DNA from 3 places in the Kosakonia sp. N21 genome. Region 3 is predicted to be linked to each of the others. Evidence: riboswitches for the same ligand, from Rfam matches in the RefSeq annotation. Region 3 holds a riboswitch; each other region holds the start of a gene.
What was found. A riboswitch is a leader RNA that binds a small molecule or an ion and turns the genes downstream of it on or off. The one in region 3 is predicted to bind thiamine pyrophosphate.
Positions count from the first base shown of each region.

Region 1 (3,276 bases), on a different contig from region 3:
GGTATCTGGCGGCGCAGCCATGGCCACTCCACAAAGCGGAAGAAGGACCAGCCGCGCATGCCCAGTTGTGCTGCCAACTGCCGCTGCTCACCGGGGATTTGCTCCAGCGACTGCAACAACAAACGCGAGGCCATCGGCAGGTTAAAGAAAATGTGGGCTAACAAAATGCCCTGCAAACCATACGGCGAGAAGGTCCATTCCAGCCCAAGCGCGTGGCAGAGCGTGGCAAGCCAGCCCTGACGACCATACACGCTGAGGATACCGAACACGGCGACCAGCACCGGCAGGATCAGCGTCATCGCGCACAGGCGCAGCAGTGCGAGTCGGCCAGGAAAGCGCCGTCGGTAGAGCGCACGGGCAAGGAAAATCGCCGGGACGACCGAAAACAGGGCGGAGAGGAAGGCCTGCCAGAAGGAAAAACGCACCACATGCCACAAGTAGCTGTCCTGCAGGAACGCGGTGAGTCCGGTCGCCGGTGCGTTTTGCCAGAGTGCGAAAAATGCCGCCAGCGCCACCGCCACCATGAGGGTGGCGGCGGTGATGCCGGGGAGCAGCCAGCCTGCTATTAGCGGCTGACGGCGCGTTGCCATGCATTAATCCAACCCGCGCGCTGTGCGGCGACATCCTGCGGGCTATATTCGAGAGAGGTTTGTGGTTTCACCAGCGTTTCAAAACCGGCAGGCAACGTGACATTGCTCACCGGATACATCCAGTTGCCAGTGGGAATGGTGTTCTGGAAAGAGGGCGAAACCATAAATTTGAGGAATTTCCCGGCCAGTTCAGGCTGTTTGCTGGCGGCGGTGCGTGCGGCGACTTCTACCTGTAAATAGTGGCCTTCGCTGAAATTCGCCGCGGCATAGTTATCTTTTTTCTCTTCGATCAGATGGTAAGCCGGCGAGGTGGTGTAGCTCAGCACCAGGTCGCTTTCCCCTTTCAAAAACAGACCGTAGGCTTCGCTCCAGCCTTTGGTGACGGTGACCGTTTTCGCCGCCAGTTTCTGCCAGGCTTCCGGGGCTTTGTCGCCATAGACTTTTTGCATCCACAGCAGCAGACCCAGACCCGGCGTACTGGTGCGGGGATCTTCGTAAATCACGCGCCATTTTTGATCGCTTTCGACCAGCTCTTTCAGGCTTTTCGGCGGGTTTTTCAGCTTGTTTTTATCGTAAACAAAGGCGAACCAGCCGTAGTCAAACGGGACAAATGTTTCGTTTTTCCAGCCGCCAGGTACGCTGATCGCATCAGTGGCGACGCCGCTTTTGGCGAACAGATTTGTCTGCGTTGCGGCTTCCAGCAGGTTGTTATCCAGCCCCAGCACCACGTCGGCTTTGCTGTTTTTACCTTCCATGCGCAGGCGGTTAAGCAGCGAAACGCCATCTTCCAGCGTCACGAATTTCAGTTCGCAGTTACAGTCGGCTTCAAAGGCTTTTTTGACCGCAGGACCTGGCCCCCACTCGGCGGCGAATGAGTCGTAGGTGTACACGGTCAGTACGGGTTTGGCAAAAACAGGCGCTGCGATCAGCAGCAGGAATGGCAATGATTTTTTTAACACTTTGCACCTCAACATGGGTGGCAAAGGATTTTGAGCAATAGCCTCAAATCCCTTCGCCGGCGTTATCCGGATCAGGTTCGACGGGTATTTTCTCAGCACACGCCATGGCGCAGCACCCCGTTGAGAACGCCGCTATTGTAATGATTTGGTAAAAAATGCGAAAGCCTTATGGATCCGGCGGCGCAAACCAGGCGGATTTAAAATCGAACCAGCCTAACGTGTTCATACGCAGGCCGCGCATGGAACGCTGGCCCTGGATCATTAACCAGTGATGAATCAGCGGCACAATGGCTTTGCTGGCCAGCAGTTGCTGCGACCAGATGGCAAGATTCATTTCCCCTTTGCGCCACTGTGCGGCATCTGCCTGCCAGTCACGCTGAATACAGTGTTGTACCAGCGGGACCTCATACAGGTTAGCAAACACCGAGAAATCCAGCGGCAGGGTAAAGTTGGCGCTGTTGAGCCAGATATCGCTGGCGGCGTCGCCGCGGTGCCACTCCTCGTAATCCACTTCCTGTACGATCAGTTTCACGCCTTGCTGCGCCAGTAAAGTGCTCATGGTGCGGGAGAGCGCTTCGTGCTCATTATGCTCGCGATAAAACGTCAGGGTCAGGGTTTCCAGTCCGGCGGGCTTCTCTCCACTGCCGGGGCGCGCATGGTGCCAGCGTGGCAGCAGGCCATACGCCGGGAACCAGTAACGTTGGTATTGTTCGTTGGCATGCCACAGCAGATTGGTCGGCGAGAGAATCTGGCTGACCCATTCTCTGACTTCAGGGTTGGCGCCACGGCTGGAGCGGGCGTCGAACAGCAGGTAGTAGCAGCCTTCTTCGAGGCGGCTCTCCACGGCTTTTTCGCCGTCGGTCGGTCCCTCCAGCGTCAGGCCGCTGGTCGGTTCGTCGGCCAGGTCCGGTAATACCCAGACATTGACCTCATCGATCAGGGCGCGAAAGCCGAAGTAATCGTCAAAAGCATGGATCTTTAGCTGGTTGCTGGTATTCCGTGTGACGGCGTAAGGACCGGTGCCAATCGGTTGACTGGCGAAATTACCCAGTGTGTTCCACTCACGCGGCAGGATCATCGACGGAACATAGCCCATTAACCAGGGCAGCCAGTTATCCGGTTGCGTGAGATGAATATCCAGCGTCCACGGCGTGGGTGAGAGCACTTCGCGAATATGGGAGTACAGCGGCAGCGAGGTTGCGCGCTGGAGTGAGGCAATCACATCGCTCATGTCTAATTCACGGCCGTGGTGAAAATGGATGCCGGGACGTAAATAAAAGCGCCAGTGCAGAGGCGATATCGACTTCCAGTGGTGGGCAATATCCGCTTCCAGTTCCCCGTTTTCCTCATTTATACGCGTCAGCGCACTGAAGATTTGCCGCGCCATGTGGGTTTCGGAACGCCGCAAGGCTGTACCGGGCAGCAGGTTACGCAGTGGCCGGTAATAGAGCACGCGCAGGATATGCCGACCGCTGCGGAAGCTGCGACCGAGATGAGAGACCAACATCTGGCGAACCGCGGTTTTATCCCCCACCAGTTGCACAAGCTGATCGATACGATCCTGCTCCAGCAGATCTTCGGCGCGCTGCTGTTGCAGCGCAAGGCCGGTATAGAGGAAGGTCAGGCGCGATCGTTTGCCGCGTCCGGCTTCGGCATCCCACGTTAGCCACCCGCGATCCTGCATGGTATTCAGCAGCGTACGCATGTGACGCCGCGAGCAACTGAGC
Region 1 is NZ_JBOBHR010000003.1:521,687-524,962, forward strand. Features, by position in the region: gene thiP (thiamine/thiamine pyrophosphate ABC transporter permease ThiP) at 1-590, opposite strand, end outside; gene thiB (thiamine ABC transporter substrate binding subunit) at 566-1,549, opposite strand; TPP riboswitch at 1,580-1,679, opposite strand; gene sgrR (HTH-type transcriptional regulator SgrR) at 1,716-3,276, opposite strand, start outside.
Region 1: another riboswitch for thiamine pyrophosphate. It lies ahead of thiB (thiamine ABC transporter substrate binding subunit); the one in region 3 lies ahead of thiC (phosphomethylpyrimidine synthase ThiC).

Region 2 (3,276 bases), on a different contig from region 3:
GCGAGCATGACGGTGTCCAGCACCACATTGCGCACCCGGTAGCGTTGCAGGCGTTCCGCCACTGCTTCAACGATGTCGGTCTCCGCCAGCATGCCAATTTTAGTGGTATCAATGCGTACATCACTCAGTACGGAATCGAGCTGTGCGGCGACAAAATCCGGTTCAATGCGATAGACCGACTGTACCCCACGGGTGTTCTGCGCCACCAGTGCGGTGATCACCGAACAGCCATAAGCGCCTAAAGCGGAAAAGGTCTTCAGGTCAGCCTGGATCCCGGCCCCGCCGCTGGGGTCGGTTCCGGCAATGGTTAAGGCGTTGATCCGTTTCATTGCTGCCCCTCCCCGTTCATCGCATACAGCGCATCGAGAAATTCAGCCACAAAACTGCCCGGTCCGGTGCTCTTCGTCACCGCCAGACCGCCCGCCTGCGCCATAAAGGCACAAGCGGCAGCCACATTGACCAGCCGGTCGCCTTCCAGCGCACAACTGGCCGCCACCACCGCCGACAAGGCACAACCGGTGCCAACCACACGCGTCATCAGCACATCACCGCCGGTGACCATCAGGGTGCGCTCGCCATCCGTGATGTAATCCACCTCCCCGGTCACGGCCACAATCGCACCGGTTTGCCGTGCAAGCGTTTGTGCAGCGGGTAGCGCCGTGCTGGCGGTATCGGTCGTGTCAACACCGCGCCCGCCTGCACTCATCCCGGCCAGCGCCAGGATCTCCGAGGCGTTACCGCGAATGGCGGCGGGTTGCAACGTAAGAAGCTGTTGGCAGAACTGCGTGCGGAAGGTCAGCGCGCCGACAGCAACGGGATCCAGTGTCCAGGGCGTGCCCGCCGCTCGCGCGCCGTCAATCGCCGCACGCATCGCATCGGCGCGTTCACGGGTTAACGTCCCAACGTTAATCAATAACGCATCGGCAATGGCGCTAAATTGCTGCGCTTCTTCGGGTTCAATCACCATCGCGGGCGACGCGCCCAGCGCTAACAACACGTTGGCAGTAAAGGTTTGCACAACGTCATTGGTCATGCAGTGTACAAGAGGAGAACGGCGGCGGAATTGCTGTAACGCATGCGCAGTTTGCGCACGATCAAGCAGGTCAGGTTGCATAAATTCGCTCCTGCCCGGCGTGAAGAAGGGATGCCGGGCAGGCATCTGACTTCCCTACGCTGGCATTATCCAGATCAGGTGGTACGGGTATTTCTCAGCCTTCACAAGGAAGGGCACCCCGAGTCATTTACTCTAAAATCAAAAAATTGCGATTAACGTCCCGTTAATCCCTGTTCAGGATCATGCCAGCGGGAAGCCAAAGACACAACCCTTAAAAATGCGCTGTGTCCCAACTTGTGTCCCAAATATGTCCCAAAATCAGAGGTTAAGGATGGCTGTCTGGGTAAATCGGCGGTAACATAACCCGCAAATCTACAGGGAGTTTTATGTTATGCAGATTTGCAGGATGGATTACAACGACGTATCCGCAGACGGGAGACGGCTTAAACTTCATGTTTACGGTGTCGGAACGTTTCCAGTGTTTTCGGGGATAGCACCAGTAACCAACATCGCAGAGTGTGCATTTATACGAAATGCGGCTTTGCCTGTCGGCACTTACTGGATCGTTGATGCCCCGTCCGGGAGTATTGCCAATCAGGTCGAGCGATTTGTTAAGGATTTCAGGAATGGAACAAATCACGATGAGTGGTTTGGATTGTTCAATGCCTCCACAATGAGTGATCACGTTTTCGTTAATGGCGTTGACAGAGGATCTTTCCGGCTTCACCCGTTGCGCCCAAATGGTGAGGGGGAGTCGTGGGGATGCATAACTTTCTATAACATTCCTGATTTCCAGTTAGTCAGAACCTCATTACTTGCACGTAAAAAAGTTCGAGTGCCAGGAGGTAAAGGATTAATGGCATATGGGCGTATAGACGTAACAGGGCGGACTGATTATGCGTCATGCAAATTTAACAATTAACATACTGATCGGTTTGCTCTGCTTTGTGGCTTCATTCTTTATCGTGCTGTTCCCTCTGGGCGGACTGGTCGATTATTTGTCTCAAATCAGTAATGATTTTCTGAACCGCACCGGGTTGGGATTTGCTGATGGCGAAGCTGATCCATCGTTTCTTTGGGTGCTGCTCCTACTCATGCTCGTTGTTACTGCGCTGTTGATGTTCATTATTCAGAAAGTACGGCGAAAATATCAGTAGCCAAACATAAGTCAAAGGGACAGTGCGTCCCGGTCAGCAGATAAAGCGGCAGCGAAGATGTGCATCCGGCGACAGCGATACGCTCATCGCCCACGGCAGGTTGCAGTAGCGAAATCAGTGACGGATCTGCGCGAGTTGCTCTTCGCCGAGGCCTGTCATTTCCATCACCACGTTGCGATCGAGGCCATTCTGAAGCATGGTGCGGGCAATCCGTAGCGCTTCTTCCTTGCGCCCCTTCTCAATACCGCGCTGCTCTCCAAGCTGAATACCTTTTTCGATGCCTTTCTCAATACCTTTCTCAATGCCTTTTTGTTCTAGCTGTTGCGCGATAGTCATCAGTTGATCCTCATGCTGTGGCACCCGCTGCGCCAGTTCACGGACAAAGGCTTCTGCGTCGGATGTTTCGCCAGCCTGTACGAGGTAGTTTATCAGTGAAACCAATTGCTGTCCTGTCATGTATTCGGTCAGTAAGAGCGTGGCAAGCTTGTCCAGCAATTCACTGAGGTCACGCTGATGGATGTGTTTTTGCAACAATGTCAGTGCCGCAATACTGCGGTGATTCATGATCTCGTCATCCGGGATCACCGTCACATCCACCAGCGGGAAATCACGACTATAGAGTATTTCCGCCACCGAAGGTAAATCAAACAGTTGCAACCAGTTGGTTGAGTAGGGATACGGGCTACGTTTACCGGTATAGAATAATACCGGGATAACCAGAGGCAGTTTTTTATGCCCGGTATCCAGGTGCCGTTGCATGGCCGCAACAGCATAACGAAGCAGCCGGAATGCCATGCATTGATCCGGAGTTGATTGATGCTCAATCAGGACATGCACATACCCCTCTCCCGCGACGGTCTTCAGACTGTAGAGCACATCACTGTAATAGGGGCGTAAGCTCTCCTCAACAAAACTTCCTGACTCCAGCTTCAAGGTTCGAAGATCGCAGAGAACCCGCAGATGTTCCGGTAAATGCAACATCATAAAATCCCGGGCCGTCTCCGGGTTTGTCAGAAACTGCTTAAACACAGCATCATGCGGGGTCGGCGTGCCGTTTTTCCCTCG
Region 2 is NZ_JBOBHR010000001.1:525,197-528,472, reverse strand. Features, by position in the region: gene thiD (bifunctional hydroxymethylpyrimidine kinase/phosphomethylpyrimidine kinase) at 1-329, opposite strand, end outside; gene thiM (hydroxyethylthiazole kinase) at 326-1,114, opposite strand; TPP riboswitch at 1,149-1,245, opposite strand; gene ACQ3G7_RS02380 (DUF2778 domain-containing protein) at 1,446-1,976, shown strand; gene ACQ3G7_RS02375 (hypothetical protein) at 1,951-2,211, shown strand; gene ACQ3G7_RS02370 (Rpn family recombination-promoting nuclease/putative transposase) at 2,326-3,276, opposite strand, start outside.
Region 2: another riboswitch for thiamine pyrophosphate. It lies ahead of thiM (hydroxyethylthiazole kinase); the one in region 3 lies ahead of thiC (phosphomethylpyrimidine synthase ThiC).

Region 3 (3,276 bases):
ACAAACCCGGCAAGCACAGTGTAAATCCCGTTACGATGGCGCGTATGCTGCGCCAGAAGAATCGCGTCATCGCGGCGGATGGCGACGATAATGCAGGGGGCTATTTGCGGATAGTAGCGCTCACGGCAGTGATCACACAGCATTGCCCACTCGGTTTTGCTCGGGTGCATGGTGTGCCCGCAGTAACCGCAAAACTGATGTGAACGGTAAAATTCCGCCAGTTGCACGCCGCGCCCGGCCAACTGGAACAGCCCGGCGTCCTGATCGATCACCTGGCGTACGGATCCCATGTCCTGGCGGCGATTCTGGCGGATCATCCATACCGGTTCGCCCTGCCATTCACCGATATGAAGCGCGCTCTGCCCCACAAGATCGAAATTTCCTGCCTGCCCGTGTGGTAATTCTCCACCGGGCAACCATAATTTTTGTTCATGGCTTACTATCCACCAGCCATGATCCCGGGCGTCAATAATACGTACCATTTGGTGCACTACCTTAGCTTCACTGGCGTTTTGTTAACATTATTATTACATTTGGGTGAGCATTTTTTCACTTACATATTGCGGAGCCAATTATGCTAAACCAGTTAGAAAGCCTGACAGAGCGCGTTGGAGGAAGTAACACACTTGTCGACCATTGGCTGCTAGTACGTAAGCAACTTCTCGTTTCTTACTACAATCTGGTTGGCATTAAGCCTGGCAAAGGATCGTACATGCAGCTTAATGAAAAAGCGCTGGACGATTTCTGTCACAACCTGGTGGAGTACCTCTCCGCAGGTCACTTCAGTATTTATGAACGCGTCATTCGCGAAATGGAAGGGAGCAATCCACTTTTAATCGCTAACCAGCTCTATCCGCTGCTGGAAGCCAACACCCTCGAAATCATGAATTACTACGATACCAGCCTGGAAAACGCCATTGATGATGATAACTGTCTGGAATTCCAGCAGGCGCTTTCCGACATCGGCGAGGCGCTGGAGGCCCGCTTTATGCTGGAGGACAAACTGATCGTGCTGGCTTTTGATAACAATCTCAAAGAGAGCGCCAATGACGAAAGCGGCATGGCGCGCCCTGCTTGAATTCTTAAAAAGTAACGCGTAGTTTAAAAAGCAGTTCCCCGTCTGAGGACGGGGGTTTTTCTTGTCGGAGTGCCTATCTCTCCACTACATGATTCGCAATACCGCGAAGCGGCGCGAAAGATGAAGTGGAAAAGGCTGAGACCGTTAATTCGGGATCCGCGGAACCTGATCGGGTTAAGACCTGCGAAGGGAACAAGAGTAATCCATTCACATCAACCACCCTTACGGGCGGTTTGTTGCCATTACTCCATCCGTCGTCTGACAAGCCATCTCCTTTTAATTCTGGAATGAGCTATGTCTGCAAAACTTACACGCCGTGAACAACGCGCCCAGGCGCAACACTTTATCGACACGCTGGAAGGCACCGCTTTCCCCAACTCACACCGTATTTACGTCACCGGTTCACAGCCCGATATCCGCATCCCAATGCGCGAAATCCGGCTCAGCCCAACGCTGACTGGCGGCACAAAAGAGCATCCTCAGTTTGAAGAGAACGAAGCTGTACCGGTTTACGACACCTCCGGCCCGTATGGCGATCCGGCAGTCACCATCGATGTGCAACAAGGTCTGGCCAAGCTACGCGCCCCCTGGATCGCCGCGCGCGATGACAGTGAAACGCTTGATGAACGCAGTTCGGCTTACACCAACGCACGTCTGGCGGATGAAGGCCTTGATGAGCTGCGCTTCAACGGGCTGCTGACGCCGCGCCGCGCCAAAGCCGGTCAACGCGTCACCCAGCTACACTACGCCCGCAAAGGGATCGTCACGCCGGAAATGGAATTTATCGCCATTCGCGAAAATATGGGCCGCGAACGTATTCGCAGCGAAGTGCTGCGCAGACAGCATCCGGGCGAAGGTTTTGGCGCCCGCCTGCCGAACAATATCACGCCGGAGTTTGTGCGCAATGAAGTCGCCGCGGGCCGCGCGATCATTCCGGCCAACATCAACCACCCGGAATCAGAGCCGATGATCATCGGACGTAACTTCCTGGTGAAAGTGAACGCCAACATCGGCAACTCAGCAGTGACCTCGTCCATCGAAGAGGAAGTGGAAAAACTGGTGTGGTCAACCCGCTGGGGCGCAGACACGGTGATGGATCTGTCCACCGGGCGCTATATCCACGAAACCCGCGAATGGATCCTGCGTAACAGCCCGGTGCCGATCGGTACAGTACCGATCTACCAGGCGCTGGAGAAGGTCAACGGGATCGCCGAAGATCTCAACTGGCAGGCATTCCGCGATACGCTGCTCGAACAGGCGGAACAAGGGGTGGATTATTTCACTATCCACGCAGGCGTCTTGTTGCGTTACGTCCCGATGACCGCGCAGCGCCTGACCGGCATTGTTTCCCGTGGCGGGTCGATCATGGCGAAGTGGTGCCTCTCCCACCATCAGGAGAACTTCCTTTACACCCACTTCCGCGAAATTTGTGAAATCTGCGCCGCTTACGATGTCTCGCTGTCGCTCGGCGATGGCCTGCGTCCGGGTTCAATCCAGGATGCCAACGACGAAGCGCAATTTGCCGAACTGCACACACTGGGCGAACTGACCAAAATCGCCTGGGAGTACGACGTGCAGGTGATGATTGAAGGCCCGGGGCATGTGCCGATGCAGATGATCCGCCGCAATATGACCGAAGAACTGGAGCACTGCCACGAAGCGCCGTTCTACACGCTTGGACCGCTGACCACCGATATCGCACCGGGTTACGACCACTTTACCTCCGGCATTGGCGCAGCAATGATTGGCTGGTTTGGCTGCGCCATGCTCTGTTATGTCACCCCCAAAGAGCACCTGGGCCTGCCAAACAAAGAGGATGTTAAACAGGGCTTAATCACCTACAAAATCGCCGCCCATGCTGCTGACCTGGCAAAAGGCCACCCTGGCGCACAGATCCGCGATAACGCCATGTCGAAAGCGCGCTTTGAGTTCCGCTGGGAAGATCAGTTTAATCTCGCGCTGGATCCCTTTACCGCCCGTGCTTATCACGATGAAACCCTGCCGCAGGAGTCCGGCAAAATCGCCCACTTCTGCTCAATGTGTGGGCCGAAATTCTGCTCGATGAAAATCTCTCAGGAAGTGCGCGATTACGCGGCGGCGCAGGCCATCGAAGCCGGGATGAATGATAAGTCGAACGACTTCCGCGCCCGCGGCGGCGAAATCTACCTGAAAAAGGAGGAAGCCTGATGTACCAACCC
Region 3 is NZ_JBOBHR010000017.1:7,233-10,508, forward strand. Features, by position in the region: gene nudC (NAD(+) diphosphatase) at 1-482, opposite strand, end outside; gene rsd (sigma D regulator) at 575-1,078, shown strand; TPP riboswitch at 1,134-1,287, shown strand; gene thiC (phosphomethylpyrimidine synthase ThiC) at 1,373-3,265, shown strand; gene thiE (thiamine phosphate synthase) at 3,265-3,276, shown strand, end outside.